Regions from separate parts of the Pseudomonas sp. SG20056 genome, predicted to be linked through region 3. Evidence: riboswitches for the same ligand, from Rfam matches in the RefSeq annotation. Region 3 holds a riboswitch; each other region holds the start of a gene.
What was found. Region 3 has a riboswitch for cobalamin ahead of RHP75_RS20935 (TonB-dependent receptor). Riboswitches for the same ligand answer to the same signal wherever they lie in the genome.
Positions count from the first base shown of each region.

Region 1: it holds a riboswitch for cobalamin, as region 3 does, so the genes downstream of both, cobO (cob(I)yrinic acid a,c-diamide adenosyltransferase) here and RHP75_RS20935 (TonB-dependent receptor) in region 3, are expected to answer to the same signal.
Region 2: it holds a riboswitch for cobalamin, as region 3 does, so the genes downstream of both, RHP75_RS17250 (energy-coupling factor ABC transporter permease) here and RHP75_RS20935 (TonB-dependent receptor) in region 3, are expected to answer to the same signal.
Region 4: it holds a riboswitch for cobalamin, as region 3 does, so the genes downstream of both, RHP75_RS03450 (TonB-dependent receptor domain-containing protein) here and RHP75_RS20935 (TonB-dependent receptor) in region 3, are expected to answer to the same signal.

Region 1 covers NZ_CP134499.1:1,907,870-1,911,565, forward strand. Annotated here, with positions in the region: gene RHP75_RS09255 (alpha/beta hydrolase) at 1-868, shown strand, start outside; gene RHP75_RS09260 (MliC family protein) at 975-1,568, shown strand; cobalamin riboswitch at 1,636-1,861, shown strand; gene cobO (cob(I)yrinic acid a,c-diamide adenosyltransferase) at 1,971-2,582, shown strand; gene RHP75_RS09270 (cobyrinate a,c-diamide synthase) at 2,579-3,696, shown strand, end outside.
Region 2 covers NZ_CP134499.1:3,619,174-3,622,869, forward strand. Annotated here, with positions in the region: gene RHP75_RS17245 (hypothetical protein) at 1-683, shown strand, start outside; gene RHP75_RS17250 (energy-coupling factor ABC transporter permease) at 688-1,368, opposite strand; cobalamin riboswitch at 1,423-1,627, opposite strand; gene RHP75_RS17255 (PaaI family thioesterase) at 1,661-2,116, opposite strand; gene RHP75_RS17260 (acyl-CoA dehydrogenase family protein) at 2,126-3,696, opposite strand, start outside.
Region 3 covers NZ_CP134499.1:4,440,631-4,444,326, forward strand. Annotated here, with positions in the region: gene RHP75_RS20930 (ABC transporter ATP-binding protein) at 1-171, opposite strand, end outside; gene RHP75_RS20935 (TonB-dependent receptor) at 171-2,282, opposite strand; cobalamin riboswitch at 2,579-2,784, opposite strand; gene RHP75_RS20940 ((2Fe-2S) ferredoxin domain-containing protein) at 2,930-3,646, opposite strand.
Region 4 covers NZ_CP134499.1:704,249-707,944, forward strand. Annotated here, with positions in the region: gene RHP75_RS03450 (TonB-dependent receptor domain-containing protein) at 43-1,914, opposite strand; cobalamin riboswitch at 2,014-2,227, opposite strand; gene dxs (1-deoxy-D-xylulose-5-phosphate synthase) at 2,294-3,696, opposite strand, start outside.

The sequences.
Region 1 (3,696 bases), 2.0 Mb from region 3:
GCCGCCGGTGCAGAGCTATGTCGATGCGATCAACCTGGCGCTGGACAACGCCCGCGACAAGGAAATCATCATCTATGTGCATGGTGCCAAGGTGGATTTCGCCAATGCCTGTGAACTGACGGGCGAGCTGGTACATTTTGCCGGGCGCGACTTTGTCGGTCTGGCGTTCGACTGGCCGTCACACCAGAACATTGCCAGCTATCTGCTCGGCATTGATGTGAATCGCGCTCGTGATTCTAGCCAGGCGTTGGCGCAGTTGATCGAACTGCTGGCGCGGCATACCGCTGCCGAGCGGATCAACCTGATCGCCTATAGCGCCGGTGGGCGCGTGGCATCTCTGGCGTTGCAGACGTTCCAGAATCGTCATCCGGATTTGAATACCGCGCAGTTGCAGGCGCGTTATCGGATTGGCGCAGTGGTGTTTGCCGCTGCGGATGTCCCCGAGGAAGTATTTGAGGGGCGTCTGCCGGCAATCAGTCGCGTCGCTGAGCAGGTGATGATCACTGTGTCCGATCAGGACGAGGCACTGGATTACGCGCAGCGCCTGATGCCTGGTGGCGCACGGATTGGCAGCAGTCGGGCCGAGCAGAGCCTGCACCAGTTCACCCGCAGGCGGCACTTGAACAATGTCACTCTGCTGGATGTGTCCGGTAATAGCAGCGAGCGCGGCTTTGATATCGTCGGGCATCACTACTGGTACCGTCACCCCTGGGTCAGCAGTGATGTGATCTTGCTGCTGCGTACCAACCTGCCGCCGGATCAGCGGGCGCTCTCTGTCACCGAGCACCCGGCAGTCTGGTACATGAATACTGACTACCCGCTGACGGTACGTGAAGCAACCCGGCGGGTACTCAAGGGGCAGTGGTAGGTGTTCTGGTCTGGCCTTAAGTGACGAAACATGCAGCTTGGTGCCAGCAGGATGTAAGTCTGGATATGGCTAGTAAAAACCAACGGATAGCGAATGAGGAATCAGCATGTTCACCCCTAAGCGTTTTGCCATTTTGGCTCTGCTCGGCCTGCCGTTAGCGACCCTGCAGGCGGCTGAGCCAGCGTTCAGCTGTGCCAAGGTAGCGGCTGGCAGTATCGAGGAGCTGATTTGTCAGACGCCTGCTCTGGCCGAACTTGATCAGAAAATGGCGAGTGTTTATCAGCAGGCTTCGGCCAAGGCCGAAAATCAGCATCCTCCTGTACTCAAGGCTGAGCAGAGAGGTTGGATAAAAGGCCGCAATGACTGCTGGAAGGCCGCTGACCGTGAGCAGTGTGTAGCCGAGAGCTATCGCCTGCGGATTGCCGAATTGCAGGCGCGCTACGCGTTACTGAAAGGGACCGGTCCGGTGCATTTTCAATGCGATGACCTGCCAGCCAAGGAAGTCATCGTCACCTACTACCCCACCGAGCCTGGGACCCTGCTGGCCGAGTTTGCTGACAGCGTGGCGCTGATGTACCAGCAACCTGCAGCCAGCGGCAGCAAATATCAGGGGCGCAACGAATCATTCTGGGAGCACCAGGGTGAGGCGAGCGTGGTGTGGGGCTATGGCTCGCCCGAGATGAAGTGTCAGGCCAAGTAATCCTGGTGGCTTAAGCAGTCTGCGCCAAATGGCGCATTCGTTTGACGCTTAATCATGAACTCTCTAACCTTCGCGCCTTGTAGCAGGTGCCCCCAACGCATTGCGTGTGCGGGGTGAAACAGGGAAGTCGGTGCGCTGTGCGTGTGAACGCCCGCTATTCCGACGCTGCCCCCGCAACGGTAAGTGAGTCAAACGCCGCAAGAGCCACTGTGCGTGATGCATGGGAAGGTGCGGTCGTGAGCCATTCGGCTCGCTCACAAGCCCGGAGACCGGCCTGCTGCAGTCCACGGCATCGCGGAGGGCGATGGCTGGCGTGTGGTGTGCGCTGTGCGCAGGCCCGCGCTTTCCCTATCCCCGCATGCTTTTTCAAGCCAGATCGCCCTGTGGCGGTGGAGCAGTGCGATGACTGAATCGATTGAACGTGACGCCCGGCACAAGGCGCGCATGGCCCGCAAGAAAGCCCTTATCGATGAAAAGATTGCCCAGGCCCAGGATGAGTATGGCCTGCTGCTGGTGCACAGCGGCAATGGCAAGGGCAAGAGCAGCAGCGCCTTCGGCATGGTCGCCCGCGCCCTGGGCCACGGCCTCAAGGTGGGCGTGGTGCAATTTATCAAGGGTGCAGCCAGCACTGGCGAAGAAGCCTTCTTTCGCCGTTTTCCCGATGAAGTCAGCTACCACGTGATGGGCGAGGGCTTTACCTGGGAGACCCAGGATCGCCAGCGTGATATCGACAAGGCGCGCGAAGCCTGGACGGTGGCGGCGCAGCTGCTGAATGACCCGGCCATCGGTCTGGTGGTGCTCGACGAGCTGAATATCGCTCTGAAATACGGATATCTGGAACTCGACGCGGTGCTCGCCGATATCGAGGCGCGGCCGCTGCTACAGCATGTGGTAGTAACTGGTCGGGGCGCGTTGCCGGGCATGATCGAGGCCGCGGATACCGTGACCGAGATGAGCCTGGTCAAGCATGCGTTCAAGGCCGGGGTTAAGGCGCAGAAGGGTGTGGAGTTTTGAACAGCGCCCGCTCATGCCCCGCGTTATTGATCGCGGCACCGGCCTCCGGTCAGGGTAAAACCACGGTCACCGCGGCCTTGGCGCGCTTGCATGCACGCCAGGGCAAGCGCGTGCGGGTGTTCAAATGCGGCCCGGACTTTCTTGACCCGATGATTCTCGCTCGCGCCAGCGGTGCGCCGGTGTATCAGCTCGACCTGTGGATGGTCGGTGAAGCCGAGAGCCGTCGTCTGCTCTGGGAGGCGGCGGGTGAGGCTGACCTGATTCTGATTGAAGGGGTGATGGGCCTGTTCGATGGTACGCCTTCGGCAGCCGATCTGGCCCGGCACTTTGGTGTGCCGGTGCTAGCGGTGATCGACGGTTCGGCCATGGCGCAGACCTTCGGCGCCATGGCGCATGGCCTGGCGACCTTCCAGGCGGATCTGCCGTTTTCTGGCGTGCTCGGTAACCGGGTTGGCAGTGTGCGGCATGGCGAGATCCTGCGTGATGTGCTGCCGGCCTCGATCCGCTGGTACGGCGCATTACCACGCAGCGCCGAGGTCGGTTTACCGAGCCGCCATCTCGGCCTGGTTCAGGCGGGCGAACTGCTCGACCTGGATGCCCGTCTGGACGCCGCCGCCGATGCTTTGGCTGCCAGTGCCGATACCAGTCTGCCGCCGCCAGTCAGCTTCGCCGCACCAGAGCAGGCAAGGCCCGCGCAATTGCTCAAGGATGTGCGGATTGGCGTAGCACGCGACAGCGCTTTTGCCTTTCTCTATCAGGCCAACCTCGATTTGCTGCGCGAACTGGGTGCCGAATTGCAGTTCTTTTCGCCGCTTACAGATGAGCAGTTGCCGGATGTCGACAGCCTGTACCTGCCCGGCGGTTACCCAGAGCTGCATCTGGAGCAACTTGAAGCCAACCAGGCTATGGCCGAGGCAATCCGCGCTCACCACGAGGCAGGCAAACCGATCCACGCCGAGTGCGGTGGCATGCTTTACCTGCTCGACAAACTGACCGACAAGCAGGGCGCCAGCGGGCAGATGCTCGGTTTGTTAAACGGCGAGGCGACCCTGCAACCACGTATGACCGCCATGGCCCTGCAACAGGCTGAGCTGCCAGAAGGGCTGCTGCGCGG
Region 2 (3,696 bases), 820 kb from region 3:
GCCTGGATGGCCATTACCTGACCACGCTGGATGGCCAGCCAGCCGAAATGCACCTGCGCAGCCAGGGCCAGCAGGTCACGGGAGAATATGTGGAGGGTGGCAGGTTACGCCTGCAAATCAGCGGCAACTTTGACGGCCAGTTGCTCCGCGCGCAGATCAGCGAAGCGCAATCTGGGCAGCTGATTGCCAATATGAATGCCACCTACGCCAATGGCATGCTCAACGCTCATATTGCCGCACGTAACCCGACTACCGGGGCCACCCTGGAACGCAAGGCGCTGTTTCACCGGCAGAACCTCAGTGCAGCCGCAACCGCTCAAGCTAACAGCCCAAGCAACAACGCCACACGCGACCCGGCGCTGATCGGCACCTGGGTGCACGAAAAGATCATCAACAGCGGCGGCGCCAATTTCGCCTCCATGACCACCCAGATGATCCTGCAACTGCAGGGCGACGGCAGCGTTTCACAATGGACACGTAGCGTGGCAGGTGGCGCCGACTGGAACTACGACAGCCCTGGCGAGCTGCAATACAGCGGCCGCTGGCAGAGTAACAACGGCCTGTTGGAAGTGCAGATGCAGGGCCGCAGTGACTATCAGCCTGCCGCCTACTATCGCTTTAGTGACCAGTACCTGGTCACTGAGAGCAATACCGGCAAGCTGATCTGGCAGCGTCGCCAGTAATCAATCAGGCCGGCTGATGCAGACGCGTGTTGAACAGCGGCCCACGGCTATACGCGGACAGCGCCTTGGCAGCGGCCAGCACACCGAGATCAACCAGCGGTTCGATGAGGATCACGCTCATATAGGCCAGGCCGAAACTGCCCACGGCCATCAGGTTCTCAGCGGAGAAACCGTTGCCGTAGAACGCCCAGAAACCGACCCAAGCGACAATGCCGCCCTGATAGGCCGTCGACAGCGCCAGCGCCTGCTTGTAGGAGAGATCAACATAAGCAGTACCCGGTGCAATGATGCGCTTGGCCAGCACACTGATCGCCCACAGCGGCACCAGCAGCGTGGTGACGTTCATGCCGTACTGCGGCAGGTCAAACTGGGCAAACAGCAGCCCCTGCAACAGCAGGCCTGCGGCCAAACCAATCGCCGTTGCGCCAGCGCCAAACAGCAGCAACAGGGTCGAGCCGAGGATCAGGTGTACCTCGGAAACCCCGACCGCATGATGCGGAAAGACCTCGAAGAAGCAGAACACCAAGGCAGTGGTCAGCAAGCTACGCAAAGCCAGGGCGGCAGCGCCACCGTTGCTGCGTACGTTATCGAGGGCAAGTTTGGCGCAGAGGCCAAAGGCACCTGCGGCTGTTGCATAACTGAGGAAAATTTTGGCGCCAGTAACGACTTCTGGTTCGATGTGCATAGCGATTCCTGTACCGCGCCCACCGCGCGATGATCCGGATTGAGGGGATGGGCATAAGCGCCCGGCTTCGATGGCAGGTCTCCTGGCTCACGGCTTGATGCGCCACCCGCCTTCCCAACCTTACGGTCAGTGGCATCTGGGCGTCGCTCGCCGTTTACAGTTGCGGGGGCAGCCAGGGCATTGGCGACGAGCGCTTCACCCTGTTCCCTTTTCATCCAGTCGCACCACACGAGCTGGAACCATCGGCGGCCACCTTACCCGGCGGCCACGAGAAATGACAGAGGCCCGGCGTTTACCGCGCAGCTAGCCCAACGGACTCAGTAGCGCCTGACGCCGTATGACGCAAGCAAGTGAATACCGCACTGGCATTGGCGCACAGTTGCCCCTGGGCATCATGCAGCGTGGCCTGCACCGCGACCTGTCGCCCTTCGCGCTGCTGCACGCAGGCCTCGGTATGCAGCGGCAAGGCGGCAAGACCAATCGGGCGCAGGTAATTCACCTGCAGGCTGGCGGTCACGTAGACCTCCTCAGCACTAGCCTGCGAATACACCGCCAACCCCAACGCCGCATCGAACAGCGTGGCGGTGTAGCCGCCATGCACACCGCCGAGTGGATTGAAGTGCACGGCCGGCGGCTGACTGCTGAAGCTCGCCACCCCGGCGACGGCCTGCAGCAGGGAGATACCGTAATCCGCTGCAATATCGCCGGTCAGCCAGACCTTTAAGCGCTCAAACAGACTGCTGTGCATGTTCAGGCCTCAGATCAGGTGCGGCGTACTGCGCGCAACCAGCGCCTCGACATTCACCCCACGCGGCAAGGTGCCGTAGACCCGCCCGCCCTGCCCGCCCAGACGGCTGGCGATAAAGGCGTCCGACACGGCCGCATTACCGGCTTCCAGCAACAGCTTGGCCTGCAGCGCCAGGGCCACGTCTTCGGTGAGCTGACGGGCGCGATACTGAATATCGGCGGTGTCACGGAAATCCGCCTGCAATTGCGTGATATGGGCTTTCAACCGCGCTTCACCATGACCGTCGCCCAGCTCGGCAAACAGCGCATCAAGCACGCCCGGCTCCTTGGACAGTGCGCGCAACACGTCCAGGCACTGCACGTTACCCGAACCTTCCCAGGTCGAGTTGACCGGTGCTTCGCGGTACAGCCTTGGCAGGATGGTGTCCTCGACATACCCCGCGCCACCCATGCACTCGGCGGCCTCGTTGATCATGGCCGGCGCGCGTTTGCAGATCCAATACTTGCCCACGGCGGTGACCAGGCGGGCGAACTTGTCTTCCTGCTCATCGTGCGGGTTATCCAGCGCCTTGCCCATGCGCATGGTCAGCGCCAGGGCCGCTTCGCTTTCCAGGGCCAGATCAGCCAGTACGTTCTGCATCAGCGGCTGCTCGCTGAGTACACGACCGCCCACCTGGCGATGAGCGCAGTGGTGTGAGGCCTGGGTCAGGGCCTGACGCATCAGCGCGCTGGAGCCAATCATGCAGTCGAAACGGGTCAGCGCGACCATCTCGATAATGGTCGGCACGCCACGGCCTTCTTCACCAACCATCCAGGCCAGCGCACCGCGAAACTCCACTTCACTGGAGGCGTTCGACCAGTTACCCAGCTTGTTTTTCAGGCGCTGGATATAGAACTCGTTGCGCGTGCCGTCCGGCCGGTGGCGCGGTAGCAGAAAGCAGGTCAGGCCCTTGGCGGTATACGCCAGGGTCAGAAAGGCATCACACATCGGCGCCGAGCAGAACCACTTGTGCCCCACCAGCTCATAAGCCTGACCGGGACCACCGAGGCCCACCGGGTAGGCGCGCGTGGTGTTGGCGCGCACATCGGTGCCGCCCTGCTTTTCGGTCATGGCCATGCCGATGGTCGCGCCGCTTTTCTGCTCGATTGGCAGGTTGCGCGGGTCGTACTGGGTAGACAGAATTTTCGGCAACCACTTCTCGGCCACATCGGCCTGTAGCTTGAGTGCGGGCACGCTGGCAAAGGTCATGGTCAGCGGGCAACCGCTGCCCGCTTCGGCCTGACTGTGCAGGTAACTCATGGCGGCGCGTGCCACCTGGGCGCCGGCGCGCGGGTCGGTCCAGGGCATGGACGGCAAGCCATGCTCGATGGCTGCACTCATCAACTGGTGATAGGCCGGGTGAAACTCCACTAGATCGGCGCGATGACCGTAGCGGTCGTGGCTCTTGAACACCGGCTTGTTCTCGTTAGCGAGAAAGCCTGCGGCCATCAGCTCGCCGCCCGCCAGGCTGCCATACACATCCAGGCGCTGCGCAGCCCAGCCACCGCCAAAGCGCTTGGTCCACTCCTGCAGCGGCAGGT
Region 3 (3,696 bases):
ATCAGGCCGCTGAAAACGGTAGGCGCAGCGCAGCAGGCTGGTCTTGCCGCTGCCGTTGGGGCCGAGCAGACCGACCAGCTGGCCGTCGCCCACCGCCAGGTCGATGCCGTCGAGCAAGGCCTGCTCGCCGTTGGGCGACCAGGCCAGGTCGCTGATCTGCAAGTGCGGCATCAGAAACGGTAATCGGCAGTGACGAACAACGAACGCGGCGCGCCTAGGTACCACTGCTGGCCATCGCTGCTGCCGGTGGTGGCGTACTGGCGGTCGAACAGGTTGTTCAGCTCCAGCCCCAGACGCACGTCCGCCAGCACTTGCCAGCCGATGTTGGCATCGACCACGGTGTAGCTCGGCAGCGTCACGTTGTTCGCCGTGTCGGCGTAGCGCGCATCGACATAACGCGCGCCGACACCGGCCTGCACCTGCTCGCTCAGCGCCTTGCTCAGCCACAGGTTGGCGGTGCGCCGTGGCACGTTGGTCGGCCGATTGCCGCTGCGGTCACCACCGGCTTCCGTGAAGTCGTCGTACTCGGCGCGCACCCACGCGGCGTTGGCCGACACCTGCCAGCCCTGCCCCAGCGCCAGCTCCAGGGTGGCTTCCAGGCCGTCGGACGACTGCTGGCCGATCTGCTCGGTCGACGCGGTCGGGGTGGCGCGGCTGAGCAGCTTCTCCTTGACGATATGGTAAGCAGCCAGCGTCCATTCGCCCTGGCCATTCCAGAACGCCTGCTTGAGGCCGATTTCGGTTTGCTTGGCCTCGCTCAGGTCGAACTGCTGCTGGGTCGGGTTGAGTGTCAGCAGGTTGCTCACGCCCTCGGTGCTAGTGGCATACTGACCATACAGCGACAGCTCGGGCGTGACCTCGAAGACCAAGCCGGCGCGCCAGTTATCGCCGCTGAGGCTGCGGTCCTTACGCGAGTCATCAACCAGGTTACTGCGGTCGATATGTACCTGATCGCGGCGCACACCGCTGACCAGCGACAGGCGCTCAGTCAGCTGGGTGCGGTTCTCGGCGAACAGCGAGAATTGCCGCGCCAGATTGCGTTCGCGCGGGCCGTACCCCAGTGGATCGGTGCTCTGGTACTGGCCACCACCGCTGCCGGCGAGCGGCACGCTGTCAGTAAAGCTGCTGGCAAAGTCGTGCTGACGGGCGAAGTGAATACGGTTGTAGTCCACGCCCACCACGCTGCGGCTATCCAGACCGAAAAGGGCGTGCTCCAGGGTGAAGGTCTGACGGTCGCCGACCTGCTCCTGGGTGTGCTTGATCTCGTAGAAATCGCTGCGCTTGACCTGATCACCCGGCTGCCAGCGGTAGGACTCAGCATTGCGCCAGTAGCGCTGGGTTTTGATGTAGTAGAGCTGGTTGCTGGCGCTCAGGGCATCGTTGATCCGCCAGTCGCTGACCAGTCGGGTGATCTGGTCGTTGTAGCGAATCTCGGCGTTATCGACGTTGTAATTGCTCTCGCGCAGGCTCTCGCGGTACTGGCCGGCGACCAGCGGCGTGCCCAGGTAGCGCTGCGGGTCCTGATCGCCCTGATCATGGGACAGGGTGAAACTCAGCGCATCGCTGGCATCCCAGCGCAGGGCCGCGCTCAACGCCTGGCTCTGCGACTCGCCGTCATCGACCCAGCCATTGCTGGCCTGCTGATTGAGGTTGAGCCGGTAGCTCAACGCATCGCTGAGCGAACCACCGCTGTCCAGCGCGGCCTGGCGGCGATCGTCGCTGCCGTAACCGAAGCGCAGCTGGTTGCTGATGGCGCCGGTAAAGGGCTTTTTCGGCACCACGTTGATCACCGCGCCGGTCGCGCCTTCGCCGTACAGCACCGAGGCCGGGCCGCGCAGCACGTCGACGCGCTCCACCGACCAGGTGTCGACCGGGAAGGTCACGGTGCCGGCCCCGACATACTGACGGGTGCCGTCGTACAGCTGCATGGTCGCGCTGTGCCCGGTAAAGCCGCGCGCCGACAGTGCGGTGCCGCCATTGCCGGGGCTGCCAATGCTGCTGATGCCAGGGGTGCGGGTGACCGCGTCCTGCACGCTGAGGTTGTTGCGCCCGCGCACCTGCGCGCCGCTCAGGCTGCTGGTGCTGGCAGGGGTTTGCAGGGCCGTCAGGCCCAAGCGCGAACCACTGCTGCTGGGCGTATGCAGATCGCTTTCGCCCTCCGCAGCAGCCTTGGCCTGAATGGTCGTGGCCGGCAAATTGACCGGGGACTCGCCCGCCACAGCCGTACCGGCCAGGCACAGGGCAAGGGAAACAGAGAGTTGAGACAGGGGATAGCGCGCCATGATGCTTCCATCGCAAAAGGGATAGGCACGGCAATCCCGATGGAAACGCGCAACAGCAAAACACGGGCGCACAGGCACCCACGATCGGCGTCAACGCCCGCCCACCGCGGGTTGCCAAACAGTTGGGAGTTGCCGCTGCATCACTGGCAGCGCACAACATCCCTAAGAACCTGTTTACGATTCCGCGAGCTAGAGCAATGCAAGGCAAAAAGAGGCAAGGAAGCGGAGTGTACTTTTGTACATGAGCATTCCGAGCCTGTTTTTAACGCAGCAGTGCCGACGCGCAGCAGATGGTAGACAGGTTCTAAGAATCAGGCCGGTCTCCGGGCTTACGAGGGTCATGAAGCCATCGCCTTCCCATGCAGAAACTGCACAGTGGCATCGTGATGACGTCGCTCGCTTACCGTTGCGGGGGCAGCGTCGGACTAGCCCAAAGGGCGCACCGACTTCCCGTTTAACCTCACGCACGGCGGCGTGAGACACCTGAAACGGCGCGGATATGACCATCCGCGCCAGCACAAGTCAAGACGTGAACTCGACAAGGCCGCCCGCTCAAGGACGAGGGTTACATCTGTGGGAGGCGCTTTAGCGGCGACTTCTGATAAGTGATAGAGCGGCTGTAGTCGCGGCTAAAGCCCCTCCCACACTCAGCTCTGATCAATGCGCAGCTCGGGCACGGCGCGGCCGGCCACCAGGCGCTCATCGACCAGGCGGATCAGCTCGGCTTCATCGCGCACGCGGAACCACTCACCGGCCGGATAAAGGCTGGCCGTCGGGCCCAGATCACAGGGGAACTGGCACTGCGTACGGGTGATATGCACGCCGCCTTCGCACTCCAGTTTGCCGGCGGCCTTGAGGCGCTGACGCAGGGTTTTCCACAGGTCCAGCGCACCGCGCCGGGTGCAGCGCGGGCCGTTGCACAACAGCAGGCGCTGCGCATGCGGCGGAATCTGCGACCAGGCGTGATGCCCCGGCACCGCGGCCACACCGACACAAGGCAGGTGCAGCTCGGGGCGCTCGATCAGCGCGCAGGCGGCCTCCACCGGCAAGCCCTCGGCCTGGCCAATCGCACTGGCGACAAACAGCTGATCGGGATTGGCCTGCTGGCCTAGCTCGCTGCGCAGCCAATCGAGGTGCGGGCTGCTGCTCTGCGGCTCCAGATCAATCACCAGCAACGGCCGCTCGCCCTCGGTAACCCGCTGCCAGAGCGGCGCATAGCCTGCGCTGGTATCGACGATATCGGCCAACGCCGCTTCCCCGCGCAGCTCAGCCAAGCGCCGGCGGAACAGCTCAGCAAACGCGCCCTCGGCCAGGTCAGGGCCGACAAACAGAATGCGGGCGTAAGGGGAAACGGACGTGGTCATGGCGGCCTCCAAAGCGGGGCGGCAGTCTAACAGGGGATTTTTTGCCTTGG
Region 4 (3,696 bases), 750 kb from region 3:
CGGGGCTTTCTCTTGGGGGCTATTGAGCGCCTAGCTGACGGCTCAAGGTTGAGGTGTCCAGGTCACGGCAAACAGCGCGGTGCGGCCTTCGCTGTTGTAGCCGAAGCGTCCGTTGGTGGTGCTGTAGGTCGCTTCGGCATAGTCCTTGTCGAAGAGGTTGTTCAGTTTCAGGTCGAATGCCACTTCCTTGGTCGCTTGCCATTTGCCGCGCAGGCTAAGCAGGCCGTAACCCCCCAGCTCACGGGTATTGGCGGCGTCGTCATAGCGGCCGCTGACTGCGCGCCAACTGGCGCCTACTGAAAAGTCACCGAACGGACGGTCTAAATCCAGGCTCAGCGTACGTTTGGCGCGGCGTGCGAGAGTGTGGCCAGTGTCGCGATCCCGTGGGTCGATCAGCGCGAGTGTCAGGTTGCCCTGCCAGCCGTACAGTTCCTGCTGGAGCGCCGCTTCGAACCCGTTTATGCGAGCGGTCTGCACGTTTTGCGGAATGAAGTTCTGGTCGAGAACAATCGCGTCCTGCAGGTCGATACGGTACAGCGATAGTTCCAGGGTGCCGGTTTCGCTGTAGCGGCTGCGCCACTGTGCCTCATAACTTTTGGATGTTTCTGGCTCCAGGTCCGGGTTGGCGCTCGCGGAGCAAAAGCCGCCGAAACAAAAGTCGGGGTAGTACAGGTCGTTGAAGGTCGGCGCGCGAAAGCCTTCGCTGTAGGACAGGATTAGGTCGTTGTCGTCATTGAATGGCACGGTCAGTGCGGCGTTCCAGGTGTTTTTACTGCCGAACTGCTGGTTCTTGTCATGACGCAGACCTAGCTCGGTTAAGAAGTATTCGGCGTTGTAGCTGTGCTGAATAAATGCCGCCTGATTCCAGCGCGAGTCCTCGACAAAGTCCGTGTCGCTACGCAGACGGTCTTCGTACCAGTCGGCGCCAAACAGCACCTGGTGGCGCTCGCTGAGGGTCAGAGTGTTCACCCAGTTAGCCGAGTCACGATAGGTGTTGAAGCTGTAGAGCGAGTCCGCACCAGCCTGTGGCTGGTCGTTGCCAGTGTCGCGCTTGTCCTCGCTGTGGCCGATTTCCAGGCGGCTATTCCAGGCTTCGCTGAGATTGGCATCGATGTAGCTGGACAGGCTGCTGAGCTGGAAGTCCGTAGTGGGCAGTGACGTGCTGAAGATGTCCTCAAACTCGCTCTGGCCGCGCTGGTCGAGGGCGCTGAAGCCGATCTTCAGATCGTCATTGAAGCGATGCGAGAGATTCAGGCTCAGCGATTTATTGCGGTAGGCATCGTCATCGCCATTGGCACCGAAGTTATCGCGCGTGGCGTCGATCCCCTGGGTTTCATCGAGTGCAGCCCCCAGGTTGAAGTGAGTCCGCGCGTCGCCGCCGGACACGCCAAGGCTGCGCTCGAAGGTCTGGTTGCTACCGACGCCAAGGCGCACATAAGGCTTGAGGCCGTCGCCACTGCCTTGGCGAGTGAAAATCTGTACGACGCCACCGATGGCATCGGAGCCATACAGCGCCGAACGCGCGCCGCGCACGACTTCAATGCGTTCGATCTGCTCCGGGCTGAGAAACTCCAGGCTGCTGGTGCCGCTGGACGCGGCAGAAATACGTTGGCCGTCTACCAGAACCAGGGTTTGCGCGGTTGAGGTGCCGCGCACAAACAGGCCGGTCTGGCTGCCTGCGCCGCCGGTACGGCTGACACTGACGCCGGGTACGCGCTCAAGTAACTCAGCCACGCTACGCACTTGCAGGCGTTCTATGTCCTTGCGGGTGAATACTGTGGTTGCAGCTGTAGTCTGCTGGACCGGTTCGGCATGACGCCCGGAGGTCACAACCAATGGCTGCAACTCAAGTGGATCTGCATGAGTAGCCAGCGGCATCAGCGCCACAGCCAGGGCAAGACGGGACAATTTCACGTAGAGAATCCTCAAAAGGTCGAACGACTTTTGAGGAGGGCAGGGGCAAGAACGGGCGCGCGAACGCAGCCTGAGCTTGACGGTGATGCCCTCCGCAACACCAGTCACATCCAGCAAGGCCGGTCTCCGGGCTCTCGACGTGCGCCGCCTCGCCTTCCCGGGATAACCCAGTGGCGTTGAGGTGACGTGCAGAACGGTTCTGCGGTCGATTACCGTTGCGGGGGCAGCGCCGGGATGGTTCCTCAGAACGCACCGGCTTCCCGTTTAACGCCGCTTCATTGTGGAAGGGCGCACCTTGGCGGAAGTAAAACGCCGCGCACCTTAATGCGCGGTTGGATGAATTACAAGCAAGCCTGATTTAGCTCTGGATGAGCGGTATTCATGCAGAAACGCTGTCGAGGCGCGCACGGACGGAAGCTTCGATACCGGCGGCATCCAGCCCGCACTCAGCGAGCATTTGCGCCGGTTTGGCGTGCTCGACGTAATAGTCCGGCAGGCCCAGATGCAGCACGGGTTTGAGGATGCCAGCGTGGGCGAGGAACTCGCTGACCGCACTGCCGGCACCGCCCATCACGCTGTTCTCTTCGATGGTCACCAGCAGTTCGTGACTGGCCGCCAGCTGGCGTACCAATGCCTCATCCAGCGGTTTGACGAAGCGCATATCGACCACGGTGGCGTCGAGTGCCTCGCCCACCTTGAGCGCCTCACTCAGCTGTACGCCGAATACCAGCAGGGCCGCTTGGCTGCCTTGGCGCCGAACGATGCCCTTGCCGATTTCCAGTGGCTCCAGGCCAGGCTCGATGGCCGCATTCGGGCCGCTGCCGCGTGGGTAGCGTACCGCTGCCGGGCCATCGAACAGATGGCCGGTGGTGAGCATGCGGCGCAGCTCGTTTTCATCGCTCGGCGTCATCACCAGCATGCCGGGGATGCAGCGCAGGTAGGAAATGTCGAAGCTGCCAGCGTGGGTCGGGCCGTCTTCGCCGACCAGGCCGGCGCGGTCGATGGCGAACAGTACGTCGAGGTGCTGCACAGCCACGTCGTGAATCAGTTGGTCGTAGGCGCGCTGCAGGAAGGTCGAATAGATCGCCACCACCGGCTTGGCGCCATCGCAGGCCATGCCGGCCGCCAGGGTCACCGCATGCTGTTCGGCGATGGCTACGTCGAAATAGCGCTCGGGATAGCGCTCGCTAAAGGCCACCAGATCCGAGCCTTCCTTCATTGCTGGAGTAATGCCGACCAGGCGCGGGTCTGCCGCGGCCATATCGCACAGCCATTGGCCAAATACGCTGGAGTATTTCGGGCCGGCGGCCTGCTTGGGTTGTGCTGCTGGTGCGTTGATAGGCTCCAGCTTGGTGATCGCGTGGTAGCCAATCGGGTCGGCTTCGGCCGGGGCGAAGCCCTTGCCCTTCTTGGTCACTACATGGAGAAACTGCGGGCCGTCGAGGTCGCGCATATTGCGCAGGGTGGCCAGCAGGGTCGGCAGGTCGTGGCCGTCGATCGGGCCGATATAGTTCCAGCCCAGCTCCTCGAACAGGGTGCCGGGTACCAGCATGCCCTTGGCGTGTTCTTCGGTCTTGCGCGCGATTTCCCAGGCGCCCGGCAGGCGCGAGAGGATCTTCTTGCTGCCCTCGCGCATGCTGGCGTAGGTGCGGCTGGAGAGGATCTTGGCCAGGTAGTTGGACAGGCCGCCGACGTTCTTGGAGATCGACATATCGTTGTCGTTGAGGATCACCAGCATATTGGCGTTGACGTCGCTGGCGTGGTTCAGCGCCTCGAAAGCCA